Regions from separate parts of the Eubacterium sp. genome, predicted to be linked through region 2. Evidence: a T-box and tRNA genes for the amino acid it is inferred to sense, from the RefSeq annotation. Region 2 holds a T-box; the other holds one or more tRNA genes.

Region 1 (16,626 bases), on a different contig from region 2:
AATCTTTCTATTATTGATACAGATAATGATGAACAGTTACAGTTAATGCTTGAAATTGCCAAGGCGAATGAAGTAATTGAAAATGCAGCTAAGGAATTAGCCCCACACAAGATTTGTTCATATATTTATGATTTATCAAATGCATTTAACAGATTTTATCATGGAACAAAGATTCTTTCTGAAGCAGATGAAAAGAAGAAAGAAGGCTATATTGCATTAATTAACATGGCAAAGAAAGTATTAGAGACAGGTATTGATTTACTTGGTTTCTCAGCACCAGAGAAAATGTAATGTTTATACATTACTTTTTCATAAATTTTATATTTTTAATATTTTTTATGGTTATATTTATAACCTTATTATCCAACAGGATTTATTTCTAAGAAACGGTGTTTCTTAAAAAAGGCATCACTTAGTTGTTTTAGCTAAGTGGTGCCTTTGTTGTCCAGTTGAGAAAATCTGATATGCTTTTTTCGTTTTCATAGGATAGAATATCATAAAATACACCGTCACCATGAAAACTTTTGCCTGAATCTTTTTCGTAGGTTATAGAATAATCTATACTTAATGGAATTTTTACTCCCCAATTTAAATAGAGTGTAAAAAAATAAGATGTAAATAGTTTGAATAATATTATAATGATTAAAATAATAGCAATGAAAATGGGTATTATTATTTTGTAGATTTTTTTGTTTTTCATTTTTTTGTTCCTTTTATGATAAAGACCGGATAGCTTATTAACTATCCGGTCTTTATAAACTGTTTAATAGTTATCTACTAGCTGTTTATTTAGTAGTAGTCTGTTCTGTAGTTGCTGCAGTAGTAGTCTGTGTAGCACTGCTGTTAGTTGTTCCCTTTACATTTGAATCACCCTTCTGAACAAGAGCGTTTCTAATGCTTTCAAGCTGGCTCTTAGATAATTCAGTGTGTGATGTAGTTGTTGCAGGTGTATAAAGACCTGTTGTAACTGCAATTGAATAACCCATGTATCCTATAAAAATAATTGCCACTAATGTAGTTACAACATAAGCTGCGATTTTCTTCATGTTTCTTTTCTTTGTGGCATGTTTTCTGTTGTACTTTTCCTGTTTGTACTTGTCTACTTTTTCTTGACTCATTTTTATGTACCTCTCAAAAATTTAATATTAGATAATTCAGAAAAATCACTGGATGTAAGCGATAATCAATTCTGTCTTATCTTTGGTTTAAATATAATGAATACAATCAAAATCGTTTTCATTTTCCGAAACCAAAACACTATTAAATTATAAAGCAAAAACGGATGTAAAACAAGTGGGTTTGTGTTATAATAGTTTGAAAATTGCGTAAAAGAGGAAATCTATGAAAGAGTACAAGGTTATAATTTTTGATTTAGATGGAACCCTTAGCGATTCCGGTATTGGAATAACAAAGTGTGTTCAGTATGCTTTGAAAAAACTAAATATTATAGAAGAGGATTTGGAAAAATTAAAACATTTTGTGGGGCCGCCTCTTAAAGATGAATTAATGAAAACTTATGGTTGTTCAGAAGAACAGGCAAAGCAGGGTGTTGAATTTTATAGAGAAAGATATACACCTATAGGAATATATGAAACAAGCCTGTATGAAAAGGTGGAGCAGTTACTTATATCTTTGAAAGAAAAAGGTAAAATCATTGCTTTGGCAACATCAAAACCATTAGGCATGGCGAAGGAAGTTATTAAATATTTACATATTGAGCAATATTTTGATTATGTAAAGGGAGCAGATTTAAATGGTCCTATACATAATAAGAACGATGTATTGCTAGCTTTACTTAATGAAATTAATTCTGTAGATAAAAATGAAATGGTTATGATTGGAGATACTATTTTTGACATTGAAGGTGCAAATTCAGTTGAAATAGATTCAATAGGTGTTTCATATGGATATGGAGTTGTAGAAGAAATGAAAGAGAAAGGCGCAAAGGCAATAGCAAATACGCCTATTGATTTGTTGGATTTAGTTTAAAGGAGTATGTTTTGAAAGAAAGAACTTTAGGAAGAAAACTTTGGGGTATAGTAACTCCAATGTTAATTTATTTATGTATACAAATAGCAGTAATAGTTATTATTCAGGGTGGAATTACAGCGTATGGTATTTTCCATGGCATGTCATCATCAAAACTTCAACAATATTTAACAGAAATTACAAATAGCTATGCTATGTTACTTACAGGTATTTCTGCACTTGGAACAATTCCGATTATGGGACTGATGATGAAACTTGATATAGACGCAGATAAGAGAACAGGTGATTTTAAAAGATATGAATCAGTAAAAAAATGGAAATATTTATTGATACTGCCGTTTGGAGCGTTTTGTATGTGGTGGGCAAGTATGCTTGTGTCAATATTACAAATGTTTATGCCACAGTTTATGATTGACAGTTATTCAAGTACACAGACTGCCATTAATTCAAGCTCATTTATATCTCAGCTTGTTACAGCAGGCTTCATTGCACCTATTGTAGAGGAAATGATTTTTAGAGGGCTGATTTATAAAAGATTAAAAGTCTTATCTAATGTTACAATAGCTGCAATTTTATCGGCAGTATTATTTGGGGTATTTCATGGAAACTGGATACAGGCACCATATACTATTATTATAGGCTTGCTTGCTGTTTGGTTATATGAAAAGTATAAGTCAATTGTTGCTCCAATATTATTTCATATGGGAGCAAATATTACATCAGTGTTAGTTTCGGCAATGTCTGAGGCAGCGGCCACAGGAAGTGAAACAACAGAAACAATATCTAATAGCGAACTTATTTATGGCTTATTTACAGTGATGATTGTTTTTGCTTTGGCATCATTGGTTATTGGTGTTATAATAAACAAATTAGTTAAACCTAAGGAGGTATAAAATGAAATTATTAACAGTAGCTATTCCATGCTACAATTCAAGTGAATATATGGACAAGAGTATAAGAAGTGCAATTAGCGGCGGTGACAGAGTGGAAGTTGTAGTGGTTGATGATGGTTCATCTGATAATACATTAGAGATTGCGAACAAATATCAGAAGAAATTTCCTGATATTGTAAAAGTTGTTCATCAGGAGAATGGTGGTCATGGTGAAGCTGTAAATACAGGTATCAAAAATGCTACAGGTCTTTACTTTAAAGTTCTTGATAGTGATGACTGTCTTGGGAAAAATGCTTTACAGAAAGTCCTTGATTTATTAGAGGACATGGTTTCAAAAGATGCAGGACTTGACATGCTGATTTCTAACTTTATGTATGATAAGCAGGGAGCAAAGCATAAGAAAATTATGAAATACAAAAGCGCAATGCCTGTAGGAAGAATGTTTGGTTGGGATGAATTACATTTTGGCACATCACAGTATTTATTAATGCACTCGGTTATATATAGAACAAAAGTATTAAGAGAATGTAAGATGCAGCTTCCAAAACACACATTTTATGTGGATAATATTTATGTGTTCCAGCCATTACCATATGTAAAGAACATTTATTACTTAGATGTATGTTTATACAAATACTTTATAGGAAGAGATGATCAGTCGGTAAATGAATCAATTATGATTAAGAGATTGGATCAACAGTATAGAGTCACACGTATAATGTTAGATGTATACAACAATACTGTTATAGAAAATAAACACACAGATAATGCCATGGTTCATTACTTTGATATGATGATGTGTGTCTCATCAATTCTTTCTATATTGGAAGGTTCAGAACAAAGATTAAAAGACAAAGAAAAATTATGGCAGGATGTTTTAGAAAGTAATCCTGTGTTATATCAAAAGGTTAGAAAGTCACTTCTTGGTAGAACAATGAATCTACCTGGTAAAGTTGGAAGAAAATGTTCTGTAATAGGCTATGCATTAGCTCAAAAAATATTTGGATTTAACTAAAATGAAAAAAGCTAAGTCTCATTAATGAAAAGGAATGTAAACCAAACATTAATGAGATTTAGCTTTTTATATTAGAAACTAAATTATTTTTTTATAAAAATAAAACAATTATAAGTATTATAATCTAAGAATTGTAATTATTTTCTTTTGTTTAAAAAATAAAGAACCTGATGTTGTTTAGGATCTTTAATTTTTGGAGCAGGAAATTCTGTATTTCTAAACCACCATTTAAATACTATAAAGTACAGTATAAAAGCTAAGGCGGTTCCTGCTAAAACATCTAAAACAGAATGTTGTTTTAAAAACAATGTTGACATACATATCAAAATAGCTAATATAAGCGATATTACTTTAATATGTTTTCTTGAATTTAAGCCCTGCATGTGTGGACTTTTTACTAAACAAATGTGTGCGCTAATAGTCACGTATACGTGAAGACTAGGAAAAACATTTGTTGGTGTATCGTTATTGTATAGGAAATGGACTAAGTCAATAAGTATGTTTTCCCTACCGATATTAGAAAGTCGAAGTTCTAAACCGTTAGGATAGAATGTACATACCAGTAAAGCAATAGTCATTCCTGTAAACTCATAGGCACAAATACGATAAAATTCATTTTTTGAATGATAAAAAAGAAAAACAAATATAGCAGGTATATATAAAAACCACAATAAATATGGAATTACAAACCATTCGCAAAATGGAATAATATCATCCAAAGGACAATGCATAATATGAAGTCCCGGAAAATCTGCCGGTATATATTTTTCTAAAAGAATGAACCATGGCATATATATGAAAACATATAGTAAGGGCCATGCGTGTTTGTACTTACGAAGCTCATTGGATATTTTGCTCATAAGTCACCTTCATCTAATTGTTTATTTATTTTGAACTAATGATTTACGAGAAATGAAACTCGTAATCACAAGTAGTATAATAGACACATTATATTAAAAAACTATTACAAAATGCACACAAATTTATAAAAATTTGATAGAATAGTTATGGTCCTAAAAAAGTATAACATTGTGAAAATGAAAAATAAAGACTTATTAAATATAAAAATATTAGAGTTATTTATATAAGAATATTAGAGAGTAATTAAAGAAGGTAGGAAAAATGAACATTAATGAAATTATTGCAGAAGAATTACAGGTAAAAGTTTGGCAGGTAGAAGCAGCAGTAAAGTTAATAGATGAGGGAAATACAATTCCTTTTATTGCCAGATACAGAAAACCCGTAACGGGAGAGTTAAATGACGAACAGTTAAGAGACTTAGATGAAAGACTAAAATATTTACGTAATTTAGAAGAGAAAAAAGAGACAGTTATTGCTTCTATTGAAGAACAGGGCAAAATGACTGATGAATTAATGAAGCAGATAAAAGAGGCTAAGACTATTGTTGCAGTGGACGATATTTACAGACCATACAGACCAAAACGAAAAACAAAAGCAACAGAAGCTAAGGCAAAAGGTTTAGAGCCACTTGCAAATATTTTTCTTCTTCAAAAGAGTGAGAAGACACCGGAGGAAGAAGCGAAGAATTATATTAATGAAGAATTAGGTGTGGAAACAGTAGTAGATGCCATAAATGGTGCAAAAGACATTATTGCAGAAGCTGTGTCAGATGACGCAGAATATAGAAATGCCATAAGACATACGGTAATTAAGCATGGAAATATAACATCTAAGGCAAAGAATGAAGAGGAACAGACACCTTATGAAAATTACTATGCCTATAGTGAAGCTATTGATAAAATTCCAGGTCATAGAATATTAGCAATTAATCGTGGCGAAAAAGAAAAGGTACTTAATGTAAAAATAGAAATGCCTGATGAAAATATTATTAGAGTTTTGGAAAAATCCATAATTGTAGGCCAAAGTCCTTTTTCAGACGTTTTAAAAGAAGCAATTGAAGATGGTTTTACAAGATTAATAAAGCCAGCCATTGAAAGAGAAATAAGAAACTCTTTAACAGAAAAGGCAGAGGACGGAGCAATTTCAGTATTCGGCCAGAACTTAAAACAGCTTCTTATGCAACCACCAATTGCAGGAAAAACAGTATTAGGCTGGGATCCTGCTTTTAGAACAGGCTGTAAGCTGGCAATTGTAGATGAGACAGGCAAAGTATTATACACCAAAGTGATTTTTCCAACAGCACCACAAAATAAGGTTGAAGAGTCAATTAAGATTGTTTTAGATCTTGTTAAGAAATACAATGTTAGCCTTATATCATTGGGAAATGGTACAGCTTCAAGAGAATCAGAAGCAGTTGTATGTGAAATAATTAAGAGATGCCCTACAAAATTAGAGTATGTAATAGTAAATGAAGCAGGAGCTTCTGTTTATTCTGCAAGCAAACTAGCAACAGAAGAATTTCCTAATTTTGATGTGGGACAAAGAAGTGCAACTTCAATGGCAAGAAGATTACAGGATCCATTAGCAGAACTTGTAAAAATTGAACCAAAGGCAATTGGCGTAGGACAATATCAGCATGACATGAATCAAAAGAAACTGGAAAATGTACTTGGAAATGTTGTGGAAGATTGTGTTAATAATGTAGGCGTTGATTTAAATACAGCTTCAGCATCTCTTCTTGAATATGTTTCAGGAATAAGTAAAACCCTTGCAAAAAATATTGTTGCATATAGAGAGGAAAACGGTCAGTTTACAACAAGAAAGCAGCTATTAAAAGTTGCTAAATTAGGTCCAAAGGCTTTTGAACAGTGTGCAGGTTTCCTTAGAATCAGAAATGGTAAAGAACCTTTGGATTATACAAGTGTTCATCCTGAAAGTTATACAGCAGCTAAAAAGCTTTTAAAGAAATTTGGTTACACAACAGATGATTTGCTATCAGGAAATGTTAAAATTGCAAAAGATGTAAAAGACATTAAAGCTGTGGTAGAAGAAATTGATACGGACGAAATAACCTTAAAAGATATGATTGCTGAAATGGAAAAGCCGGGTAGAGATCCAAGAGAAGAAATGCCTAAGCCAATCCTTAAAAGTGATGTTTTAGATTTTGATGATTTAAAAGAAGGCATGGAACTTAAAGGAACTGTAAGAAATGTAATTGATTTTGGGGCTTTTGTTGATATTGGTGTTCATCAGGACGGTCTTGTTCATATTTCAGAAATGAGTGATAAGTTTATAAAACATCCATTAGATGTGGTATCTGTTGGAGATGTTATAAATGTGAAAGTATTAAGTGTTGATAAGCAAAGAAAGCGTATTCAGCTTACTATGAAATTATAATGTAAGATTGCAGTTTGATGTAAGATGCTGCTTAATGTAAGATTACAGTTTGATGTAAGATTATAGTAGAAAAATGGTTTGCTTCCTATAAGGAGTCAAACCATTTTTTTGTATATTCAAGAAAGTTCTGTTCATCCTCTGTAAGTAATTTATCCTTATCCCAGGCGATGGCAAGAGAACGGGATACTTTTTCTTTAAGTGGAACTATTGTAACTTTATCTGAATGTTGCAGGTTAAAAAACTTTTCAGGCAGAAGCCCAATCCCCTTATCCTTTTCAATCATATATCTAAGAGCCGCGTAATCATGGGTTTCAAAAACAACATTAGGAGTAAAATCACCATAAGTTTTACTACAACAAAAAAAGATGATGTGCCGGAAACAACTGAAAATGTAACAACAGGCAACAATACAAATGCTAGTACAACTGCTAAAAAAGCACTTAAGAAAACAAAGATAACTAAAAAGAGCAAGAAAAAATTAGCTTCAAAGAAAATTAAATTAACATTTAGGAAAGTAACAGGAGCTAAGAAGTATGTAGTACAAGTGTCAACAAGCAAAAAGTTCAAAAAGGTACTATATAAGAAGGTTGTCAGAAAGACAAAAGCTACTCTTTCAAGTAAGAAAATTAAAAATAAAAAGAAATTATATGTAAGAGTAAAAGCAGTAGGTGCAAGCAAATGGTCAAAACCTGCAAGAATTAAAAGATAAAATTTACATAAGGGATAAAAAATGGTACAATATTCCATGTTGAAGGGGGTGAAAGACTTAAATTATATTTTCAAGAAAATTCTAAATTTCTAAAATAAGTATGAAAAGTATTTCCCAAATCCCCAATAAAATATTATACGCGGAGGAAGTGTTTATGAAAAAAAGAACATTAAAGTATTTATTTTTAATTGCTGCAATTATGTTTTGTGTAAGTAGTAATACAAAAGTACAAGCAGCATCAGATTTTGTTATTAAAAAGAGTGGGCAGGAGTACATACTGACAGAATATAAGGGAAGAGATACTACAGTATATGTTCCTAAAAAAGTAACTATTATAAACGGAGCTTTTAAGAATAATAAGAAAATCAAAAAAATCGTTTTATCAGATAAGGTAGACAGTATTTACGATGGTAGTTTTGATACGTTGAAGAATCTGAAAGAAGTAGTTTTTTCAAAAGGTTTAACAACAATAGAAAAAGGAGCTTTTAGAAAGTGTCCTAAAGTAAAGAGCATTAAAATTCCTAAAAAATGCAAATATATAGGTGATTATGCTTTTGCCGGATTGTCAGGTTTGAAATCAATAAAAGTTGAAAAAGGCAATAAATCTTTTAAAGTGTACAAGGGAGCATTATTTAACAGTAAGAAGACGGAGTTAATTTGTTACCCAAGAAAGTATAGTGGGAACAAAGTGTTTACCATTCCAAAAACAGTAAAAGTTATTGCAAGTTACGCATTTAAGGATAATTGTTATTTGGAAAAATTAATAATCAAAGGTGATGCTTACGACGGTGGCTATGATGATATGAAGGCATTTACTAATATGAAAAAGCTCAAAACTGTAGTGTTTAAAACAACACAGAAGAGAGATAATATTAGTTTTCGTAATTGCAAAAAATTAAAAAAAGTTGTCTTAGCTGAAGGAACTGAAAAGATTGTAGACAAGCAATTTTATGGTTGTAAAAATTTAACAGATATTAATATTCCAAAATCTGTGAAAATAATTGAAAAGAATGCATTTAAAGGTTGTACAAAATTAAAATTGTAGAATTAAGAGAAAAAGCATCGAAGATAAGGTTATGAAAAACTTTGTTTTCGATGCTTTCTTATGTGATGGAAAATAAGTCTGAAAATTCTATTGAATAAATTTTTAATTGTACATACACTTGGAACCAAAATAAAATAGTTGCTGTATAGGCGTACATTGGTTGATTTATGCTATAAAAGCTACAGATATGTCTATGAGATTTGGTTCTATAGCAAAGGAATAATAGAGTGGAATTTAGATATGCAAAATGGCCAAAATAAAAAATATTAAAAAAATAAAAAAAGTGCTTGACAATTTTCGCTCAAAAGTATATATTAATAAAGCAGTTTGAAAGCAATGGGATCTTAGCTCAGCTGGGAGAGCATCTGCCTTACAAGCAGGGGGTCACAGGTTCGAGCCCTGTAGGTCCCATTTATAGTTTTCAAATGACAATTTAATAATTAACACTTATGTGTTATTCATTGTGGCGAGATAGCTCAGTTGGCTAGAGCACACGGTTCATACCCGTGGTGTCGAGGGTTCGAATCCCCCTCTCGCTACTTTTTTATTGCCCTAAAATATTTTTTGTTTTAGGTTTTTTTTTACCAAAACTAAGGGCTTAGATAACTTTTTTCATTTTTGTACATAATATAATGATTTTATTAAAAAGTGTGGTATAATAAAAGCATCTTTGCGGAAAAATATAATTTAATAGGAGAATACTATGAGAATAGGGATGGGATATGATGTCCATAAATTAGTAGAAAACAGAAAATTAATATTAGGCGGAGTGGAGATTCCATACGAGTACGGACTTCTTGGACATTCAGATGCAGATGTTGTTGTTCATGCAATTATGGACGCTTTACTTGGTGCAGCAGCATTAGGTGATATAGGAAAACATTTCCCTGATACTGATCCGCAGTATAAGGATATTTCAAGTATTAAATTATTGAAGCATGTAGGAAAATTATTAGAAGAAAATAATTATGTAATAGGAAATATTGATGCAACAATTATATGCCAGAAACCGAAACTTGCTCCCTACAGGGAACAGATGGTGAAAAATGTGGCAGATGTATTAAATATTAATGTGAATCAGGTGTGCATAAAAGCAACAACAGAAGAAGGGTTAGGTTTTACAGGGGAAGGACTTGGAATTTCATCACAGGCTATTGTATTGTTAGAGGAGAATATACATAACAGATAGAAGGCAAAATATGAAAGATTATCAATTACACGAAATAAAAATAGAGGACTACAACCAAATAAATGAATATTACAATTTAAGAAGACCGGAGACGGCAGACAGTAATATACTTGATTTGTTCCTTTGGGAGAATTGTTATCCAACATGGTATTTTACAAATGAACATGGATTAATGTGGGTGGCAAAGAGTGAAGATAATCAATACTATTCATCAGTGCCTTGTTGCAGGGAAGAAGACTTGAAAGAATGTTTCCTTGAAACACAGGACTATTTCAACAATGTATTAAAGAAGAAACTAACAATGTACCTTGTTGATAAGAAGGCTCTTGAAACTTTAGATTTGCCGGAAGATGAATATATAGTAATACCTGACAGAACATACTACGATTATGTATATGATGCTGAAAAACTAAGAACTTTCAGTGGCAAAAAATACCACAAGAAGAAAAATCATCTAAATGCCTTTAAGAAAGAATATGAAGGTCGATACTCATTTAAGATTCTAGGTAAAGAAAATGAAAAAGAAATTTTAGAATATTTGGAAAAATGGAAAGAAACAAAAAGTCATGCTGAAGAACATGAGTTTATAGACAGTGAAGCAAAAGGAATCAAATATATTTTGGATAATGAAGAAGTTTTTGATTACAAAATTGGCGGTGTGTATGTAGATGGCAAATTAGAGTCTTTCTGCATAGGAAATTATTATGAACAGGAAGATATGGTTTATCTGCCGGTAGAAAAGGCAAATCCGGAAATAAGAGGACTTTATCAGTATATTTGTAGCCAGTTTTTAATTGAAGCATTTCCACTGGCAGGAAAAGAAAACAGAGAAGACGACATGGGAATTGAGGGACTTAGAAAATCCAAATTATCATATAATCCTATTTATATGGTAGAGAAATACACAATAATTCAGAAGTAGAGAGAGTGGTTATGGTAAGATTACTTGAGAATAATGAAAAAACAAAAATAAGAGATTTGTATGAGCATTGTTTTGAAGAAGATACAAAAGAGTTTGTTGATTACTACTTTGACAAACGAATTCGTGAAAACGAGGTAGTGGTTAATGAAAAGGATGGTGAAATTGTATCTGCTATTCATTTGATTCCAAAAGATGCAGTTGTAGGAAACCTGAAAACAAATGTAACTTACATTTATGCAGTTGCTACATGGGAAAAATATAGAAAAAAAGGATATATAAAAGAAATATTTCAGGACGTTATTTCAAGTATGTTTTTAAATATGGATGTTTTTACATATTTAATTCCATCAAGTCCTGAAAATGCAGAAATATATAGAAAATTCGGTTTCGAATTTGTTATGGACAAGCGGGAAATGATGGAGAAAGAGCATAGAAGAAAGCCAAGCCATTCTGTTATTAGAAGAAAAGCCGAAAAGTCAGATTTAGTAAAGCTATCAATTTTTGCACAGCAGGCAATGGACAGTAACCATCGCATTGCTTTATCAAAAGATTTAGACTATTTTAAGCAAATGCTTGAGTTAGTTGAAGTTGAAAATGGCGAAATAGAGTTGTTTATCCAAAAGAAAGTAATTGTTGGGTACAGAATATTTATAGATGGTGAAATATTAGAAGAAGTGTTAGACAGCAGTTTGCAGACTCTTAGTTGGCAAAGTGATGTTAGAAAACCATACGCAATGGCAAGACTTATTAATATTAGAAAAACATTGAGGTTGTTATCTTTTAAGGATTTTAAAGAAAGAACAATAAGGATTACAGATCCGATTTTAAACGAAAATAATGGATGCTTTAAGATGAATTTCCATCATGGAAGTGTTAAGCTGGACAAAATCGAAAATCAGGAAGATGTAGATTTTGATGTTAGTATTGGAGAACTTACAGCACACATATTTGGCTATAAAAAAATACCAAATTTTCCAACGGTTTGTAAAAAAGACAGCTTTTTCATAAACGATTATGTTTAAGAAAAGTGGTATACTTTAGAAATTGTGGTATTATAAAGAATTGTAGTGTCATAATTAATTAAGTATTTGACTGATAAGATATTAAATTAAAAATATAATGCATATATAGTAATTAGACGAATTTAGTTTGGAGATTAAAATGGGATTTTTAAAATTTTACAAAGAAGAAGTAGAAGTAATAAAGGATAGAGATCCTGCAATAAAAAAAGATATTGAGGCAATATTATATCCAAGTTTTTGGGCAATTTATAATTATAGAAAAGCTCATAAGCTATATTTAAAAGGAAAAGTTTTTAGAGCAAGACGCATATCACAAAGAACAGCCAGAAAGACAGGTATAGAAATTCATCCGGCAGCCCAGATTGGTAAAGGTTTATTTATTGATCATGGTCATGGCGTGGTTATTGGTGAAACTGCAATAATTGGAGAAAATGTTACTTTATATCAGGGAGTTACCCTTGGAGGTACCGGCAAAGAAAAAGGAAAACGTCATCCCACTATAGGCAATAACGTTATGATTGGATCGGGAGCGAAAGTTCTTGGTTCGTTTACAATAGGTGACAACTCAAAAGTTGCAGCAGGCTCTGTTGTATTGGAGGAAGTACCACCAAACTGTACAGTTGTGGGGGTGCCGGGTATTGTGGTAAAACAGGATAATGTTCCGGTTCAGCACAATGATTTAGATCAGGTACACATTCCACATCCTGTACAAAATGAATTAAAGAGATTAAACGATGAAATAGAAAAGTTAAAAAACAAATAGTCTACATAAAGGAGATAATATGAAAATTTACAATACTTTAACAAAGAAAAAAGAAGTTTTTAAACCTATATCAGAAGAACAGGTTGGCATGTATACATGTGGACCTACAGTTTATCATTATGCGCATATTGGAAATCTTCGTAGCTATATTATGGAAGATGTACTTGAAAAAGAGTTGCGTTATGAAGGTTACAACGTAAAGAGAGTTATGAATATTACTGACGTTGGCCATTTATCAAGTGATGCTGATACTGGCGAAGATAAAATGTTAAAGGGTGCAAAAAGAGAACATAAGACAGTTATGGAAATTGCCAAATTCTATACAGATGCATTTTTCTCAGATTGCAAAAAATTAAATATTAAAACTCCTGACGTAGTTGAACCTGCAACAAATTGTATTGATGAATTTATTAATATGATTAAGGTTCTTCTTGAAAAAGATTATGCGTATGTAGCAGGTGGTAATGTATATTTTGATACATCAAAGCTTAAAGAATACTACACATTAACAAGTCATGATGAAGATGAACTTATGGTTGGTGTAAGAGATGATGTAGATGAAGACGAAAACAAGAAAAATAAAACAGACTTTGTATTATGGTTTACAAAATCAAAGTTTGATAATCAAGAGTTAAAATGGGATAGTCCTTGGGGTGTTGGTTACCCTGGATGGCATATTGAATGTTCTTGCATTAGTATTAAACATTTAGGAGAACATTTAGATTTACATTGTGGTGGAATTGATAATATTTTCCCACATCATACAAACGAAATTGCACAGAGTGAGTCATTTTTAGGTCATAAATGGTGCAATTACTGGTTCCATGTACATCATTTAAATGATAAGAGTGGTAAGATGAGTAAGTCAAAGGGAGATTTCCTTACAGTTTCATTATTAGAAAGTAAAGGTTATGATCCTGTTGTGTACAGAATGTTCTGTTTACAGTCTCATTATAGAAAACCACTTCAGTTTAGTTACCAGGTACTTGATTCTGTAGCTGCCGGCTATAAGAAGTTAAGAAACCGTATTGGCAAGCTTACAAATGATGGCGAAATAAATCAGGAATTAGTAAAGGAATACAAAGAAAAGTTCATTGATGTTGTTGGAAATGATTTAAATACAGCTTCAGGTATTACATTAGTATATGATGTATTAAAAGAAGATACTAATGAGGCAACAAAATTAGCTATTATAAATGATTTTGACAAAGTTCTTTCATTAGACCTTACAAAGGGTGCTATTGAAGAAAAGAAAGAAGAAAATATTGACAGCGAATTAGAAACATACATTAATGAAATGATTGCTAAGCGTGCAGAAGCAAAGAAAAACAAAGATTTTGCTACAGCAGACTCAATTAGAGATGAGTTAGCTTCTAAGGGAATTATTTTAAAGGATACACGTGAAGGAACAACTTACCATATTGAAAAGTAAGTTTAGCGAAAATGGAGATAATTCAAAACATGGATTTATTTGAGATAATAAAAAACAAAATGGAGTTAGAGGAGATAACAATTACTGATTATTCTCCTTTGACTTTGGCTTATATAGGTGATGGAATATATGAAATCATCATTAGAACAGTAATTGTTGACGAGGCAAACCGTCAGGTAAACAAAATACATAAGGCAGCTTCTAATCTAGTCAAAGCCCAAACACAGGCAGAAATGATTCATTTAATTATGGATGATTTAACAGAAGAAGAAGTGAAAATCTACAAACGTGGAAGAAATGCCAAGGCAATTACAAGAGCCAAGAATGCATCAATGTCTGATTACAGAGTTGCAACAGGTTTTGAGGCACTAATGGGATGGTTATATTTAACAAAGCAGTCAGACAGAATGATGGAACTTATAAAAATGGCTGTTAGCAGATTTAAGAATAACGAAGAAAATAAGAGAGGTTAATTTTGAGATACGAGGAATTTGTAATAGAGGGACGAAATGCCGTAATTGAAGCTTTCAGAGCCGGGAAAACAGTAGATAAGTTGTTTGTGTTGGAACATTGCAAAGAAGGTTCAATGAACACTGTTTTACGTGAAGCAAAAAAACACGATACGATAATTAATTATGTAAAAAAAGAAAGACTTGATCAAATGTCAGAAACAGGAAAGCATCAGGGAGTTATTGCATATATTGCAGCTTTTGAATATGCAACAGTTGATGATATTTTGAAAAAGGCAGAAGATAAAGGGGAACCACCATTTGTTGTTATTTTAGATGATATTGAAGATCCACATAATTTAGGGGCAATTATCCGTACAGCAAATTTAGCAGGTGCCCATGGTGTAATTATTCCAAAACACAGAGCGGCAGGACTTACGGCAACTGCAGTTAAAGCATCAGCCGGAGCAGTTAGCTACACACCGGTTGCCAAGGTTACAAACATCTCAAAAACAATAGAAGAGTTAAAAGATAAAGGTTTATGGTTTGTGTGTGCAGATATGGGTGGCACAACAATGTACGATTTAGACCTTAAAGGACCTATAGGTTTGGTTGTTGGAAACGAAGGAAAAGGTGTTAGCAGACTTGTAAAAGAAAAATGCGACTTTATTGCATCAATTCCCATGTTCGGAGATATTGATTCATTAAATGCTTCTGTGGCAACAGGAGTTTTGGCGTATGAAATCGTAAGACAGAGAATGAAATAAAAATACAAGCTACTTTCAAATGATTATGAAAGTAGCTTGTATAAATAATAAATAACTGAAATCAAAAAGAGTGCATTAAGTTTTAATGCACTCTTTTTAGCTATAAAGCTGCCTAGGGGACTTGAACCCCCGACCTCCGCCTTACCAAGGCGACGCTCTACCGACTGAGCCAAGGCAGCTTGCCACAACAAATATTAGTATATAAAATTTATATTTTTTAGTCAACAGAATAATTTTCTTTTTGCACAAGTGTGCGTCCTTAATGGAGCACTTTGGGGGAATAAGAAAATGTGGATAAATTTCTTGCTGTATAAAACAGATATGAAATATATTAAAAAAGGTCAAGAAAAAATGTTATATTCATATATTGTAAATAGGATAAATTTTTGATAAAATTTACAAGGAATGATAAATACGTTTCATTGACAAAAATGTTATATGTGATAGTATTAATTGATAGAAACTGAGAAAAGGGGAATACATTATGAACAAGAAAGTTTTATCAGTATTAGTTGACAATACATCAGGTGTATTGAACAGAATAGCAGGCTTATTTAGCAGAAGAGGATACAACATTGACAGCTTAACTGTTGGTGAAACTGAGAATCCACTTTATTCAAGAATGACAATAGTTGTAACAGGTGATGATGACATTCTTGAACAGATTATAAAGCAGATTACTAAATTAGAAGATGTTAAAAGAGTTGATGTTTTAGAACCATCTAATTCAGTAACAAGAGAACTTATTTTAGTTAAGATTAAGACAACACCTGAACAGAGACAGCAGGTTATGGCTATGACTGAAATTTTCAGAGCTAACATCGTAGACGTAGCAAAAGAAAGTGTAATGATTGAAATTACAGGTAGTCAGTCAAAGTTATCAGCGTTTTTAAGCTTATTAGAAGATTACGAAATCTTAGAACTTGTAAGAACAGGTATTACAGGTTTAGCAAGAGGTGTTAAATAAAGTCGATTTAGGAATAGGCTAGGTAAAAAAGATTATTTTATAGTTTAACTATAATAAAATAAAAATATACATATGGAGGCAAAGAAATGTCAGAAGCAAGAATTTTTTATCAGGAAGATTGTAACTTATCATTATTAGATGGAAAGAAGATTGCAATCATCGGTTATGGTAGCCAGGGACATGCACATGCATTAAACTTAAAAGAA
Region 2 (16,626 bases):
AAATGAGCGCCGATATTGCCAAAGAAGTGCTTGGCTAAAGAAAAGCTAAAGAAAAAATATGCGAAAGTGCTTGCAATTTTTTGAATAGTCTGTTAAGATAGCCTTTGTGTCAGGTCGAAGAAGGTTCGACTTAATTTATACAAGGGAGGTGCTATTATGGCTAAATGTAGTATTTGCGGTAAGGGTGCTCATTTTGGAAACGCAGTGAGTCATTCACATAGAAAGTCTAATAAAATGTGGAAGTCAAACGTAAAGTCTGTTAAAGTTAAGACTGAAGGCGGAGCAAAGAAAATGTACGTTTGCACATCTTGTTTGAAATCAGGAAAAGTAGAAAGAGCATAGTATATGTTATTAGATAAAAAGACGCTGCATTTGGTAGTGTCTTTTTTCTTGTCTTTTTATACCAAAAAGGGTATAATATCTGTAACTGTGTAAGCAAGTATGCAAATACACTTGTAAAGGAGGATAACATATGAAGGGTAAGATGAATACTGACATGGGACAAATATTAATCAGCCAGGAAGTTATTGCAAAGTATGCTGGTGAAACAGCTTATGAATGTTTTGGCATTGTTGGTATGGCTATGGTTAGTGTAAAAGACGGAATTGTTAGATTATTAAAGAGAGACAGCTCTACAAAAGGAATTAATGTTGTTATAGATGAAAATAACGAAATAACAATAGATTTTCATATTATTGTTGCTTATGGTGTTAATATTGCAACAATAGCAGAAAATATTATTTCAAGTGTAAAATATAAAATAGAAGAATTTACAGGAATGACTGTAAAGAAAGTAAATATTTATGTTGAAGGTGTAAGAACAATTGACTAATGTGTCTTATGCTTAGGAGGATAAAGTTTTGGAAATTAATGTAATTGACGCACAGATGCTACAAAAAATGTTTATTGCAGGTGCAAAGAATCTTGAAGCAAAGAAAGAATGGATTAATGAATTAAATGTATTTCCTGTTCCTGATGGAGACACCGGAACTAACATGACACTTACAATAATGTCAGCTGCTAATGAAGTTGGTGCAATTGCTGACCCAACAATGGAAACAGTAGCAAAGGCTATTTCTACAGGTTCTCTTAGAGGAGCAAGAGGAAACTCAGGTGTAATTTTATCACAGCTTTTCAGAGGCTTTACAAGAGAAATCAAGAAATATGATGAAATTAACGTTGAGATTTTATCAAAGGCATGTGTAAGAGCGGTTGAAACAGCATATAAGGCTGTTATGAAACCAAAAGAAGGAACAATTTTAACTGTAGCAAAAGGAATGTCAGACAAAGCTTGTGAGATGCTAGGTCAAAGCGACGATTTAACAGTTGTAATTGACGAAATCATAAAACATGGTGAATATGTTTTAAGTCAGACACCTGAAATGCTACCTGTACTGAAACAGGCAGGAGTGGTTGACTCAGGCGGACAGGGACTTATGGTTGTTTTACAGGGAGCATATGATGCTTTCTTAGGAAAAGAAGTTGATTATACACTTGAGAATGTATCAAAAGCTTCATCAACTTCAGTATCTACAGACGATTTACCAATGGACGAAGCAGATATTAAGTTTGGATATTGTACTGAATTTATTATTAATTTAGACAAGCCAATGGATGATAAAGAAGAGAAATTATTTAAGGATTTCTTAGAGTCAATTGGAGATTCAATTGTTCTTGTAGCAGATGATGAGATTGTAAAGGTTCATGTTCACACAAATCAGCCGGGTGAGGCTTTCACAAGAGCTTTAACATACGGTTCATTATCAAGAATGAAGATTGATAACATGAGAGAAGAACATCATGAAAGACTCATTAAGAATGCTGAAAAGATGGCAGAAAAGCAGAAGCAGGAAGAAGCAGAAGCTAAAAAGAATGAACCTAAGAAAAAATATGGTTTTATTGCGGTATCAGTAGGTGAAGGTTTAGATGAAATATTTAAGGGATTAAATGTTGACTATATTATTTCAGGTGGTCAGACAATGAATCCAAGTACAGAAGATATTTTAAATGCGGTAGATGAAGTTAATGCAGAAAATATTTTTGTTCTTCCAAATAACAAGAACATTATTCTTGCAGCAAATCAGGCAGAAAGTTTAGTTGAAGATAAGAATTTAATTGTAATTCCATCAAAGACAATTCCTCAGGGAATTTCAGCCATGATTGGTTTTGTAGATGACTGTTCACCGGAAGAAAACAAAGAAGCTATGATTGACAGTATGTCATACGTTAAGACAGGCGAAGTAACATACGCTGTAAGAGATACAGTAATTGATGATAAAGAAATTAGAGAAGGCAATATTATGGGTATTGGCGATGAAGGAATGCTTGCAGTTGGCGATGATATTGTGGCAACAACAGTTGACATGATTAAGGAAATGCAGGATGAGGATTCTGAAATCGTTAGCGTTTACTTTGGTGAAGGCATAACAAAAGAAGATGCTGATGTCCTTGCTTCAAAAATAACAGAAGAACTTCCTGACTTGGAAGTAGAAGTATATCCAGGTGGTCAGCCTGTATATTACTACATTGTTTCTGTAGAATAGAAAGGACAAAGTATGGACGAGATTTTTGTAGAACAGATTGTAAAAAGAAAAACAGGTATTTCTGTTGTTTTAATGCGAGTATTTTCTATTATTGTTTTAATAATGGCATTTCTTTTAATGCTTATGTTTAACTTAGGAATTCTTGCTTTTACAATTGAAATATTGCTTATATACGGAGAATACATGTTATGGTGCTATACAAGCATTGAATATGAATATTCTTTGGTAAATGGAGAATTTTCTGTTGATAAGATAATGGGCCAGAGAAAAAGAAAAAACATTGCAAATTATGAAATTAAGGATGCAGAAGTAATTGCACCAATTAATTCAGAGCAGGTTATAAGAGGTTCCATGAATGCAATCGTAAAAGATTATTCAACAGGAAGAAAAAGTGAAGGTGTATATGCCATGATTATTAGTAACAACGATGGAAAAACTAAAGTTGTTATTGAACCTAATGAAAAAGTAATTGATGCACTATATCACTACAGACCTAATATTGTTGTAAAAAACGTATAAACATTTAATTTTTATGCGTGCAAAAAATAATAAAAAATGTCGGGAAAAAGAGATATGGTCATTGACGATGTCTCTTTTTTATGTTACTATTTTCGTTAAAATAGCGTGAAGAAATTTGCGCTTTAATTTAATTATACGATAGAATAAGGAGGAAAGAATCAGTGGGTAAAATTATTGGCGAAGGAATTACATTTGATGATGTGCTTTTGGTACCACAGTATTCAGAAGTGACACCTAATATGGTAGATTTATCTACACATTTAACAAAGAAGATCAAATTAAACATTCCTATGATGAGTGCCGGAATGGACACAGTTACAGAACACAGAATGGCAATTGCAATGGCAAGACAAGGTGGAATTGGTATCATTCATAAGAATATGACTATTGAACAGCAGGCAGATGAGGTAGATAAGGTTAAACGTTCTGAAAACGGTGTCATCACTGATCCGTTCTATTTATCTCCGGAACATACACTTAAAGATGCAAATGACTTAATGGCAAAATTCAGAATTTCAGGTGTTCCAATTGTAGTAGGAAAGAAGTTAGTAGGTATTATTACTAACCGTGATCTTAAATTTGAAACAGATGAAACAAAGCTTATTAAGGATTCAATGACAACAGAAGGTCTTATTACAGCAAAGGCCGGAGTAACTCTTGAAGAAGCAAAGGCAATTTTGGCAAAATCAAGAAAAGAAAAATTACCATTAGTAGATGATGATTTTAACTTAGTTGGTTTAATTACAATTAAGGATATTGAAAAGCAGATTAAGTATCCTTTATCAGCAAAAGATGCACAGGGAAGATTACTTTGTGGGGCTGCTGTAGGTATCACTGCAAACGTTATGGATAGAGTTAGAGCTTTAGTTGACGCTAAGGTTGACGTTGTTGTAATTGACTCAGCTCATGGTCATTCAGCAAATATTTTCAAAACATTAAAGATGATTAAATCAGAATTCCCTGATTTACAGGTAATTGCAGGAAACGTTGCAACAGGTGCTGCTACAAGAGATCTTATTGAAGCAGGAGCTGATGCAGTTAAGGTTGGTATTGGACCTGGCTCAATTTGTACAACTCGTGTAGTTGCAGGTATCGGTGTACCACAGGTTACAGCAATTATGGATTGTTATGAAGCAGCTAAGGAATATGGTGTTCCAATTATCGCTGATGGTGGTATTAAGTTCTCAGGTGACATTGTTAAGGCAATCGCTGCAGGTGGTAGCGTTTGTATGATGGGTTCAATGTTTGCAGGTTGTGATGAAGCACCTGGAGATTTTGAAATATTCCAGGGACGTAAATATAAAGTATATAGAGGAATGGGAAGTATCGCTGCTATGGAAAATGGTAGCAAAGACAGATATTTCCAGTCTAATGCAAAGAAACTTGTACCTGAAGGTGTTGAAGGCCGTGTTGCTTATAAGGGAAGTATTGAAGATACAGTATTCCAGCTTATGGGTGGACTTCGTTCAGGTATGGGATATTGTGGTGCAAAGGATGTTGAAACATTAAAAGAAACAGGTAAGTTTGTTAAGATTTCAGCAGCTTCATTGAAAGAAAGTCATCCACATGACATTCATATTACAAAGGAAGCACCAAACTATACAACAGAAAGTTAATAAAAACGTATATTATTTTTTAAATATGTGATAGAATAAGAAAGAATCTTTATTATAAAGATTCTTTCTTATTATGCATAAAGGAGAGAAGACGGTGGAAAACAAGAACGAAAAGAAAGATGAAATTGTTAATAACGAAAATACTACAACGGAAAAGAAAAAAATATTAAAAGTGAAAGCAGTAGAACCTGAACAGGTAGAAAAGAAACCTTTATCTAAAAGATTGTTGGTACCTGGGATAATTGTTGTTATTATTATTGTTTTTGCAGTTGTTGTTTATTGGGCAAAGGTTATGAAACCAAAGTCAGATGTGGATAAGGACCTTGGAATAAAAACTGAAGATTACATTTCAGTTGGCGATGTTAAGGGGCTTACATATGAATTAACACAGGACATGTGGGATGAATCTGTATATGAAGATACAGATGAATATGAAGTTGTTAATAGAGCTGCAAAAGAAACTGATCAGGTAGAATATAACAGAGTAGCTTATGTTGACAACAAGAAAGTAGATGATTTGTCAGGAGAAGAGCAGGATATTAATATTTTAAGTTCAAATGAAGGACTTACAAAGACTTTTTCAGACAAACTTACAGGTCATAAGAGTGGCGAAACAGTTACTGTTGAAGTAAAAAATAATAAGGAAGTTAATGATTTTTCGTTAGCAAATAAAGATTATAGCAGTAAAACAGTTGTATTTAAGTTGAAAATTACATCAGTTAATAAGTTGACAAGAAACAAAATTACTGATAAATGGGTAAAAGACAATTATTACGAAGAACGTGGAATTTCAACTGTAAAAGAATACAACGAATGGATTTTGGAATACATCAAAGAAGAAATTATCAAGCCGGAATTATGGCAGAAGGCTTTGGAAAAAGTTAATTTGAAAGCTATTCCATCAAAATTACAGCAGGAAGTAATTGATTCAATGAATGGTGATGCAGAAGCTCAGGCTGAATATGAAAGCCTTTCTCTTGATGAATATAAGAAGAGAGAAGGTTTAGATGACAAGACTATGCAGGAGAATTATAAGACAGAATTAAAGTCTGAATTATTAATGTGGCAACTTGTAAAGGACTTAAAATTAACTGCTAGTAACGACGAAATTGAAGAACAGTACGAAAATTCATACGCAGATGCAAATTTGGATAGTGTAGAAGAGATGAAAAAGCTTTATACTAAAGAGGAAATCAAAGAAGTTGTTTTATTAGATAAAGCACAGAATTACGTTTTCAAAAATGCAAAAATTAAATATTCTTATAAAGTAAGAAAATAATTTTATGTAATATGAAAATCATCGGAAATTCTTAAAATCCAAAGGGTATTGGTAATATATATTGATTTTGGCAGGTGTAAAAGCTTGCCAAAATTAATGTAAAAAAGTCGTAGAAAGAGATTTTCCTATAAAGAAAAAACAAAGAAAAAGATTTTTGAAAATTGATAAAAACTTTTGTTGACAACTTATTATTGAATGTTATAATGGGAAAAGTAGAGAGTGTCTTAGGAAGATACTTATACCGAATAAAACGTTGAAGAGGACAGTAGGTTATCTAGAGGGTTACAGAGAGAGATGTCTAGGCTGGAAACATCTTACAGAAAGATAATTGAAGACTACCTTGGAGTGGCTCTAATCAAGCCCGGTGACTCCGTTATAGTCCAAATGAGAGGCTTTTGTTTTGAAAGCAATCAGGGTGGAACCGCGTATAATACGTCCCTGTTTATGGAAACATAAACAGGGACTTTTCTTTTTGAAAAAAATGTTTATGTTTTACGTCAAAACAGAAAGGAGAAATATGGCAAGGCCATAAGTAGGAAACATGAAAATTACATTAAAAGATGGATCAGTAAGAGAATATTCAGAAGCAATGACAGTAAACGATATAGCTTTTGATATTTCAGGAGGATTAGGAAGAGCTGCATGTGCAGGAGAAGTAGATGGAGAAGTTGTAGATTTAAGAACAACTGTTGATAAGGACTGTACATTAAATATTTTAACATTTAAAGATGAAGCAGGTAAGGCTGCTTATAGACATACAGCATCACATGTATTAGCAGAAGCTGTTAAAAATCTTTTCCCTGAAGCTAAATTAGCAATTGGACCTTCAATTGATGATGGTTTCTATTATGATTTTGACAGTGAACCATTTTCAAGAGAAGATTTAGATAAAATCGAAAAAGAAATGAAGAAAATTATCAAGTCAGGAGCAAGACTTGAAAGATTTACACTTCCAAGAGAAGATGCAATTAAATATATGGAAGATAGAAATGAACCATACAAGGTAGAGTTAATTAAAGATTTACCTGAAGATTCAACAATTTCATTTTATAGTCAGGGTGAGTTTGTAGACCTTTGTGCAGGACCACATCTTATGAGTACAAAGCCAATTAAGGCATTTAAGCTTACATCATCATCAATGGCATACTGGAGAGGTAATTCAGACAATGCAAGACTTCAGAGAATTTATGGAACAGCATTTGACAACAAAGATGCTTTAAATGAATATCTTGAAATGTTAGAAGACCAGAAGAACAGAGATCACAACAAGCTTGGTCGTGAAATGGAATTATTTACAACTGTAGATGTTATTGGTCAGGGATTACCTTTGCTACTTCCAAAGGGTACAAAGATTATTCAGAAAATGCAAAGATGGATTGAAGACTTAGAAGATAACGAATGGGGCTACATGAGAACAAAGACTCCACTTATGGCTAAGTCAGACTTATACAAGATTTCAGGACATTGGGATCATTATACAGATGGAATGTTTGTGTTAGGAGATAAGGAAAATGACAAAGAAGTTCTTGCTCTTCGTCCTATGACATGTCCATTCCAGTATTATGTATATAAAGCAAGTCAGAAATCATATAGAGATTTGCCATGTAGATACAGTGAAACATCTACATTATTTAGAAATGAAGATTCAGGAGAAATGCACGGATTAACACGTGTACGTCAGTTTACAATTTCAGAAGGACATTTAATTGTTCGTCCTGATCAGATGGTAGAAGAATTCAAGGGTTGTCTTGCACTTGCAAAATATTGTTTGGAAACATTAGGTGTTGAAGAAGATGTAACATATCATCTGTCAAAATGGGATCCTGAAAACAAGGAAAAATACATTGGTGATGCAGATGTTTGGAATGAAACAGAACAGGATATTAGAAATATCTTAGACGAACTTGGTATAAACTACACAGAAGACGTTGGAGAAGCAGCTTTCTATGGACCTAAGGTAGATATTAATGCAAAGAATGTATACGGAAAAGAAGATACAATGATTACAATTCAGTGGGATGCTTTATTAGCTGAACAGTTTGATATGTACTATGTGGATCAGAACGGTGAAAAAGTTAGACCATACATTATTCACAGAACATCTATGGGATGTTATGAAAGAACTTTAGCATGGTTAATTGAAAAATATGCAGGTAAGTTCCCAACATGGTTATGCCCTGAACAGGTAAGAGTTCTTCCTATTTCAGAAAAATATGAAGAATATGCTCAGTCAGTAGCAAAGGCATTAAAGGAAAGACATGTAGATGTAACTGTAGATTCACGTTCAGAAAAGATTGGTTACAAGATTCGTGAAGCACGTCTTGATAAACTTCCATACATGTTAGTTGTTGGACAGCAGGAGGAAGAAGACGGTACTGTTTCAGTAAGAAGCAGATTTGCAGGCGATGAAGGTGTAAAACCTCTTGATGATTTCATTAATCAGATTTGCAAGGAAATTGATACAAAAGAAATTAGAAAAGAAGAGTTCAAAGAAAATCAAAAATAATAAACAAAAATAGAAAAATAAGATTTTTGTTAAAAAAAGTATTTAGGCTTTTTGAATAGAAGTAAAAGAAATCTCCATACTATTAATAATCGGTTTTCCGAAAATAAATAGTATGGAGGTTTTTTATGACTGTTTTAAATTGTGATGTTAAAAATTGTTATTTTAACAAAAGTTCAAAATGCTGCAAGGATGGTATACAAATTGGAGGTACAGATGCCACAATTATGGATGCCACATATTGTGAAGATTTTAGAGAAAAAACTAACAGTATGACAAATACAGTTGAGCATTGTAACTGCGGTCCGGAAACAAAAATGGACGTAAAATGCGATGCGGTACATTGCACTTATAATGATAATTGTATGTGTCACGCAAAGGAAATTACAATTGATGGAAATGGTGCAACACACCAGAGCCAAACAGAATGTTGTAGTTTTGAATGTACCTGCTAAGTTAAAAAGAAATATTTTAAAAAGATTATTTCTATAATGTTTTACCTATAATTTTTTGATAAATATGTGTTATAATCTAGGTTGGGTAAAATAAAAAATATAAATTTTGGAAATTGTAAATTAATTAGAAATATCTAAAAAGTTAGAATTTTCATAAAAGTTGTAATTTTTTTAAAAAGTTGTTGACAATGTTATTCATAAATGATAACATATTGTCTGTTGAGAAAAGAAAGCAGAGTTATCCACTCTCACCCAGACGCAAAGGCGAATCGAGGTTTAATATTAATTTTGAAATTATTTAGTGGATAGTCTGTGCAGATTATCCACTTTTTTGATAGTCTGCTATCATAAAGAATTATTTATGGAGGTGCAATACTATTAGCGAGTTAATGATCAACGGACAGATTAGAGACAGAGAAGTCCGCGTAATTGGAACAGATGGAGAACAGTTGGGAGTTATGTCTGCCAGAGATGCTCAGAAATTAGCTGACGAAGCAGAACTTGACCTCATCAAAATTGCTCCAAAGGCGAAACCTCCTGTATGCAAGATCATGGACTATGGAAAGTTCAGATATGAGCAACAGAAGAGAGAAAAAGAAGCAAAGAAGAAACAGCATGTTGTTGAAACTAAGGAAATCAGACTTTCACCAAACGTTGAAATGAATGATTTAAAGACTAAGGCAAACAATGCTAGAAAATTTATCACAAAAGGTGATAAGGTCAAAGTAACTTTACGCTTTAGAGGAAGAGAAATGGCTCATATAGGTAGTAGTGCACATGTTTTAGACGACTTTGCAAAGATGCTTGAGGATATTGCTCAGGTAAGCAAGGCGGCAAAACTTGAAGGCAGAAACATGACAATGTTTTTAGAAAAAAAGCGTTAAGCTTTTAACATATTTAAGGAGGAATTAATCATGCCAAAAATTAAGACAAACAGAGCAGCTGCAAAACGTTTTAAAAAGACAGGAACAGGAAAGCTTAAAAGAAATAAAGCTTACAAATCACATATCTTAACAAAGAAGACAGCTAAGAGAAAGAGAAATCTTAGAAAAGCAACAACAACTGATGCTACAAATGTAAAGAATATGAAGAAGATTTTACCTTATTTATAATCTGAAGTAGGAGGAAGAAGAAATGGCAAGAATTAAAGGCGGAATGAACGCTAAAAAGAAACATAATAGAGTATTAAAGCTAGCTAAAGGTTATAGAGGAGCTAGATCAAAACAGTACAGAGTAGCTAAGCAGTCTGTTATGAGAGCATTAACAAGCTCATACGCAGGTAGAAAGCAGAGAAAGAGACAGTTCAGACAGTTATGGATTGCAAGAATCAATGCTGCAGCTAGAATCAATGGTCTTTCATACAGCAAGTTCATGTATGGACTTAAGCTTGCTGGAGTTGAAATGAACAGAAAAATGTTAGCTGAAATGGCTGTTAATGATGCAGAAGGATTTGCAAAATTAGTAGACGTAGCTAAAGGAAAATTAGCATAAGTTTTATTATTCTTATAAAAAGAAGACCGAAAGGTCTTCTTTTTTTTTGTGTAATAAGAAATTACTTCAGAATTTCTTATTACATAAAAAACGTTCCACTATGGATGCGTACTCGCACGAATGGAAAAATGTTGCTAAATAGGCACGCGCCGGTAACGAAGCTTCAGCGGCAGCTTTATAGCAATTGTAGTTGTTATTACGATTTTTGTTAATTTACTTGCCGGAGTTGTTACATCTAATGAAACCTGGGCAAGTTATAGTTGTAATTGTTTTACTTGTAGTTTTCGTAGGTGGATATTTTTTGATGGATAGTCATGTGAAAAAGAAAGAAAAACATGAAATTAACAAATAATGGTGGAAAATGGACCATAGAAAGTGATTCATTAGTAAATGTAAGCAGAAGTACAATAAACTCTGAAATGCTATCAAAATTAGTGGAAATGGATGCTTCTGATAAAATAAGCAGTCCCAGTGATATAAAGTATTATGGCTTTACCAAAAAGAACGAAGAAATTACAGGAAGTACAAATAACATTACTGTAACAGATTCAAATGGTAAAAACTACGAAATTTATTTTGGAAGTGTCAATCCGTATGATTCAACGCGTTATTATGTGATGGTTAAGGGAGACGATAATGTGTATACTGTATCTTCTGATTTAAACGAAAGCCACAGCTAAAAAATAGCTGTGGCTTTTTGAGTTATAACAACTCTTATTATGCAGCTAGTGGGACTTGAACCCACACCCAAGATAATATGGACATGAACCTGAATCATGCGCGTATGCCAATTCCGCCATAGCTGCCAAGCATATTAGTGTTTGATTCATATAAATATTTACTACATTTTAGAGAAAATATCAAGAGTAAATATTTATAAAAGCAAGTACAAATATGTTAATATACTTAAAAATAAGCAAAAAAAATACCTTGATAAGTCAAGGTAACAAAAAAATAAAATGCGGAAGATGGGACTTGAACCCACACGATCGCATTGATCACAAGATCCTTAGTCTTGCTCGTCTGCCAGTTCCGACACTTCCGCATACGTTTCAAACGCAAGACATATAATACCATGTGTTTTTAAGTGTGTCAACAATTTTTTACAAAAAAGATGAAAAAATTAAAAAAAGATTTTATTAAGGCTTTGAAGCAGCTCTTTTATAAAGTGTGTTTTTGTTGTATAATTACTATTAATTGGGGAATTTTTTGGCAAGCAGGCTTATAACGGAAATTTAATGATTCAAATTAAGTATTGTTTAAGGATGGCACATTTTTCGGAGGTATATTATGAATATCAGAGAGAAAAATGAAAAAATGGAAATGGAATATTTAAGTCTTTACGCAGCGAAGAGCTGTGAGAGTATGGGTAGGGACAGAGAAGAGGCTCAATGTGACATAAGAACTGTCTATCAAAGAGATAGGGACAGAATTATACATTGTAAGGCTTTTAGAAGACTGAAACACAAAACACAGGTTTTTCTGGCACCAATGGGAGATCATTATAGAACAAGATTAACCCACACATTGGAAGTGTCTCAGATTGCAAGAACTATTTCAAAGTCCTTAGATTTAAATGAGGATTTAACTGAAGCAATTGCTTTGGGACATGATTTAGGTCATACACCATTTGGTCATGCAGGAGAGAGAACTTTAAATAAAGTCTGTTCATTAGGTTTTGCGCATGCAAAGCAAAGTATCAGAGTGGTTGAAGTTTTAGAAAATAATGGTTTAGGACTTAATCTTACAAAAGAAGTTCGTGATGGAATACTTAATCACAGAACGTCAGGTACTCCACATACTTTAGAAGGCAAAGTTGTAAGACTGTCAGATAAGATTGCCTATATTAATCACGACATAGATGATGCCATAAGAGGCAAAATCATAACTGAAAATGATATTCCTAAGGCTTATACAGAGATTTTAGGAAAGTCTACAAAAGAACGATTAAACACTTTAGTTCACGATATAGTGAAGAATAGCTATGATAAGCCGGATATATTAATGTCCCAAGAGATAGAGGAAGCAATGATGGGGCTTAGACAATATATGTTTGAGAGTGTATATACCAATCCGGTTGCAAAAATAGAAGAAATAAAAGTAAAAGAAATGTTAAAACAACTATTTTATTATTACTTAGACAACATAGAATATTTACCACCTGAATATAAATACCTTATTAATGAAAAAGGTGAGAACAAAGAGCAGGTGGTGTGTGATTACATAGCAGGAATGAGTGACCAGTATTCTGTTGCTGCTTTTAAGAAAATATTTATTCCAAAGTCTTGGGAACTTTAAAATAGCTTACGGAGGAAAAATTGTTTTATTCAGAAGATATTATAGAGCAGGTAAGAACTGAAAACGATATAGTAGAAGTAATAGGTGATTATGTAAAATTACAAAAAAAGGGAAGCTCATATTTTGGACTTTGTCCTTTTCATAACGAAAAATCACCTTCTTTTTCAGTGTCTCCTAATAAACAGATGTATTATTGTTTTGGATGTGGTGAAGGTGGAAATGTAATATCTTTTTTGATGAAATATGAAAATTACACCTTTATTGAGGCAATGGAAGTTTTGGCTAATAGAGCCGGAGTTGAACTTCCGAAGATGGAATACTCAAAAGAGCAGAGAAGAGAAAAAGATTTAAAAACAAAAATAATAGAAATTAACACAGAAGCAGCCAAGTATTTTCATTATCTTCTAAAATCAGACAGAGGAAAACTTGCATATAATTACTTAAAGGGACGTCAGTTATCAGATGAGATTATTGTCAAATTTGGTTTAGGCTATTCTGATAAATACAGTAACAATCTCTATATGTATTTAAAGAAAAAAGGCTATAATGATAATGAATTACGTGAAACAGGCTTGTTTACTTACGATGAAAAAAGAGGTGTTACAGACAAGTTTTGGAATCGTGTAATGTTTCCGATTATGGATGCAAATAACAGGGTTATTGCCTTTGGTGGAAGAGTTATGGGAGATGCAAAGCCAAAATACTTAAATTCTCCGGAAACCAAAGTTTTTGATAAAAGCAGAAACCTTTATGGACTAAATGTTGCCAGGTCTTCCAGAAAAGATTATTTCTTAATTTGTGAAGGCTACATGGATGTTATTAGTTTACATCAGGCAGGTTTTAACAATGCAGTTGCAGCCCTTGGAACAGCTTTTACACAAAGACATGCAACTTTAATAAAAAGATACGTCAAGGAAGTTGTTTTAACTTTTGACAGTGACGAGGCAGGTATTAAGGCAGCATTAAGAGCAATTCCTTATTTAAGGGATGCAGGGCTTGCAATAAAAGTTCTTAACATGAAACCCTACAAAGATCCTGATGAGTTTATAAAGGCATTAGGCAGGGATGCTTACGAAGAAAGAATTAAGAATGCAACTAATTTCTTTATATTCCAGGTTGAGCAGGAACAGAAGAAATACAATTTAAATGATCCACAGGAAAAAACAGCTTTCCACAAGCAGGTAGCTGAAATGCTGTTGGAATTTAAAGACGAAATAGAAAGAGACAATTATTTAGATTCTGTTTGTTCTATTTTCAAAATTCCAAAAGAAGGTTTGTCTAAATTAGTTAAAAAGATTGGTCTTACTTATGTTGGAAAAGAAGAAAAAGTTGAAAAGGAGCCTGCAGTTTCAAAGCAGACAAAGAAAGAAGATGCATCAATAAGTGCTCAAAGAATTTTGCTGGCATATTTACTTGATAAAAATAATTGGTTTATGAAAGTGGCTCAGGTTATCTCGCCAAAAGATTTTGTAGACCCTTTTTACAATAAGGTGGCATCACTGTTTTGGGAACAGATGGAGAGCGGCCAGGGAAAACCTGCACAGATAATGAATTATTTTGAAGATGAAGAAGAACATAAGAAGGTTGCCCAGTTATTTGTTTCTCCAATTAGGGCTAATTTAAGCCTTGATGAGCAGGAGAGAGCAATTAATGATGCTGTTCATAAAATAAAAAAAGAAAGTCTTGATTACAGGGCAAGAAACGCTACAGATATTTCTGACCTTCAGAATATTATAAAAGAACAAAGTATGTTACAAAAAATACACATTACATTAAGTTAGGAAAATATATGTTATCAAAAAGATTGCAGACAGTAGCCGGTATGGTTACAAAAGGAAATATAATTGCAGATATAGGCACAGACCATGGGTATGTGCCTATTTATCTGGTGGAAGAAAACATAACAGATAAGGCGTATGCCATGGACATCAATCAGGGACCTTTAGACATTGCAAACAAACATATTAAGGAAAAAGGTCTTGAGCAAAAAATAATAACAATTCTTTCAAATGGCATGGAAAAGCTAAAGGATAATATGATTGATACCGCAGTCATAGCCGGTATGGGTGGCGATTTGATTGTATCAATACTTGAAAATGGAAAGAGCATAAAAGGAATAAAAGAATTAGTCCTGTCTCCCCATAAAAGAGTCGATTTGGTAAGAAAATATCTGTTAGAAAATAACTGGCAGATTGTTGATGAAGCCATGGTATTTGATGTTGGAAAATATTATACGGTAATAAAAGCTCTGAAATGTGATAAAACAGAAAATGATTATTCAAAAGTTCAATTAGAATATGGCAAATTACTTTTGGAAAATAGAAATCCTGTTTTAAAAGAATATTTGGAAAAAGAGTATAAAAAGTTTTCTAAAATTGCAGAAAATATGAAAAAAGAAAAAAGTGATAATTTGCACAAGGTTGAGGAAATTTTAGAAATGAATCAGGAAGGTAGAAAATATTATGATTGATGTGGAAATTTCAAATGTTGTATACGAATATGAAGACGGAACCACTTTGTACGAAATAGCGAAGGATTTTGGTGACTATTATGAAAATGACATTATACTTGCAGTGTGCAATGGAAAACTTTGTGAATTGTCAAAAGTTTTAATTGATAACAGCAAGGTATCTTTTATTACAACAGCAAATCATATTGGTATGGAATGTTATAGAAGAAGCATGGTTTTTATGATGATAAAAGCCTTTTACAAAATAGCAGACCATAGTGCCTTTGATGATATTTCGGTAGAGTATTCTGTCAGCAAAGGCTATTACTGTAAAATAAATGGCGGCATACAGATTAACAACGAGTTTTTAAGAAAATTAAAAACTGAAATGGATAGTCTGGCTAAACGTGACATGCTTATAACAAAAGAGGTTATGTCAACAGGCAGAGCCATCAGTAAGTTTAAAAGATACAGAATGAAGGATAAGGTTAATTTGTTTAAATACAGAAGAGCTTCATCTGTAAAAATTTACAAAATGGAAGGTTTTGAGGATTATTTTTACGGTTATATGGCATATTCTACAGGTATTCTTAAATATTATAAATTAATCCCATATAACGAAGGTTTTGTACTTCAAATGCCGGTAAAAGAATCTCCAAAACATGTGCCAGAGTTTACACCTCAAAACAAAGTTGTCAAAGCTTTAGAGGAATCAGAAAAGTGGGCGGAAAAGTTAGGTGTTTCAACAATAGGAGAAATTAACGACAAAATAGTAGATGGTTCAATTAACGATATTATGATGATGCAGGAAGCTTTACAGGAAAAGAAAATTGCAGACATCGCATCAGATATTGCGTCAAGGGAAGAAGCTAAGGTTGTGCTAATTGCAGGCCCTTCATCTTCAGGCAAAACTTCTTTTGCTCATAGACTTGCAATACAGCTTATGGCGCAGGGACTTCAGGCACAAATAATATCTACAGATAACTATTTTGTAAACAGAGAAGAGTCTCCAAAGGATGAAAATGGTGAACTTAATTTTGAAGCTTTAGAAGCTGTTGATATTGAGTTATTTAATGACCATATAACTAAGCTTGCAAATGGTGAGACAGTAGAGATGCCCGAGTTTAATTTCGTAACAGGAAAGAGAGAGTTTAATGGAAAGACAATAACTCTCACAGATGATTCGGTTTTAATAATTGAGGGCATACACTGTTTAAATGACAAGTTATCTTACAGTATTCCTGAAGAGAAAAAATACAGAATAGGAGTTAGCGCATTAACACCTATAAATGTTGATGAACATAATAGAATTTCATCTTCTGATTTAAGATTACTTAGAAGAATTGTAAGAGACAGCAGAACAAGAAATATATCAGCTAAAACATCTATTGAAAGATGGAACAAGGTAAGACTAGGAGAGGAAAAATATATTTTTCCATTTCAGGATAGTGCCGATGCAATATTTAATTCTGC

The links. A T-box is a leader RNA that pairs with one kind of tRNA and senses whether it is charged. The one in region 2 lies ahead of thrS (threonine--tRNA ligase), so its partner is inferred to be a tRNA-Thr.
Region 1: it has a tRNA-Thr gene. The T-box ahead of thrS (threonine--tRNA ligase) is inferred to sense a tRNA for this amino acid. The anticodon was not compared.

Annotation. Positions count from the first base shown of each region.
Region 1 covers NZ_DBLZZO010000034.1:18-16,643, reverse strand. Annotated here, with positions in the region: gene argS (arginine--tRNA ligase) at 1-291, shown strand, start outside; gene ACZM4J_RS10885 (hypothetical protein) at 422-700, opposite strand; gene ACZM4J_RS10880 (hypothetical protein) at 786-1,118, opposite strand; gene ACZM4J_RS10875 (HAD-IA family hydrolase) at 1,342-1,989, shown strand; gene ACZM4J_RS10870 (CPBP family intramembrane glutamic endopeptidase) at 2,001-2,882, shown strand; gene ACZM4J_RS10865 (glycosyltransferase family 2 protein) at 2,884-3,897, shown strand; gene ACZM4J_RS10860 (phosphatase PAP2 family protein) at 4,035-4,757, opposite strand; gene ACZM4J_RS10855 (Tex family protein) at 5,020-7,155, shown strand; gene ACZM4J_RS10850 (type 2 periplasmic-binding domain-containing protein) at 7,241-7,438, opposite strand; gene ACZM4J_RS10845 (hypothetical protein) at 7,460-7,864, shown strand; gene ACZM4J_RS10840 (leucine-rich repeat domain-containing protein) at 8,019-8,909, shown strand; tRNA gene ACZM4J_RS10835 (tRNA-Val) at 9,248-9,320, shown strand; tRNA gene ACZM4J_RS10830 (tRNA-Met) at 9,375-9,448, shown strand; gene ispF (2-C-methyl-D-erythritol 2,4-cyclodiphosphate synthase) at 9,613-10,098, shown strand; gene ACZM4J_RS10820 (DUF2156 domain-containing protein) at 10,109-11,020, shown strand; gene ACZM4J_RS10815 (GNAT family N-acetyltransferase) at 11,032-12,042, shown strand; gene cysE (serine O-acetyltransferase) at 12,182-12,805, shown strand; gene cysS (cysteine--tRNA ligase) at 12,825-14,237, shown strand; gene ACZM4J_RS10800 (Mini-ribonuclease 3) at 14,267-14,710, shown strand; gene rlmB (23S rRNA (guanosine(2251)-2'-O)-methyltransferase RlmB) at 14,713-15,453, shown strand; tRNA gene ACZM4J_RS10790 (tRNA-Thr) at 15,560-15,632, opposite strand; gene ilvN (acetolactate synthase small subunit) at 15,938-16,420, shown strand; partial or broken gene ACZM4J_RS10780 (ketol-acid reductoisomerase) at 16,507-16,626, shown strand, end outside.
Region 2 covers NZ_DBLZZO010000008.1:16,130-32,755, forward strand. Annotated here, with positions in the region: gene ACZM4J_RS04020 (homocysteine S-methyltransferase family protein) at 1-38, shown strand, start outside; gene rpmB (50S ribosomal protein L28) at 157-342, shown strand; gene ACZM4J_RS04030 (Asp23/Gls24 family envelope stress response protein) at 473-832, shown strand; gene ACZM4J_RS04035 (DAK2 domain-containing protein) at 861-2,543, shown strand; gene ACZM4J_RS04040 (DUF6106 family protein) at 2,556-3,062, shown strand; gene guaB (IMP dehydrogenase) at 3,224-4,678, shown strand; gene ACZM4J_RS04050 (FKBP-type peptidyl-prolyl cis-trans isomerase) at 4,773-5,957, shown strand; T-box leader at 6,202-6,400, shown strand; gene thrS (threonine--tRNA ligase) at 6,499-8,463, shown strand; gene ACZM4J_RS04060 (DUF1540 domain-containing protein) at 8,589-8,915, shown strand; gene infC (translation initiation factor IF-3) at 9,305-9,799, shown strand; gene rpmI (50S ribosomal protein L35) at 9,830-10,027, shown strand; gene rplT (50S ribosomal protein L20) at 10,050-10,406, shown strand; gene ACZM4J_RS04080 (DUF4340 domain-containing protein) at 10,742-11,086, shown strand; tRNA gene ACZM4J_RS04085 (tRNA-Leu) at 11,127-11,212, opposite strand; tRNA gene ACZM4J_RS04090 (tRNA-Leu) at 11,367-11,451, opposite strand; gene ACZM4J_RS04095 (deoxyguanosinetriphosphate triphosphohydrolase) at 11,697-12,704, shown strand; gene dnaG (DNA primase) at 12,725-14,485, shown strand; gene ACZM4J_RS04105 (tRNA (adenine(22)-N(1))-methyltransferase) at 14,494-15,174, shown strand; gene ACZM4J_RS04110 (nucleoside kinase) at 15,167-16,626, shown strand, end outside.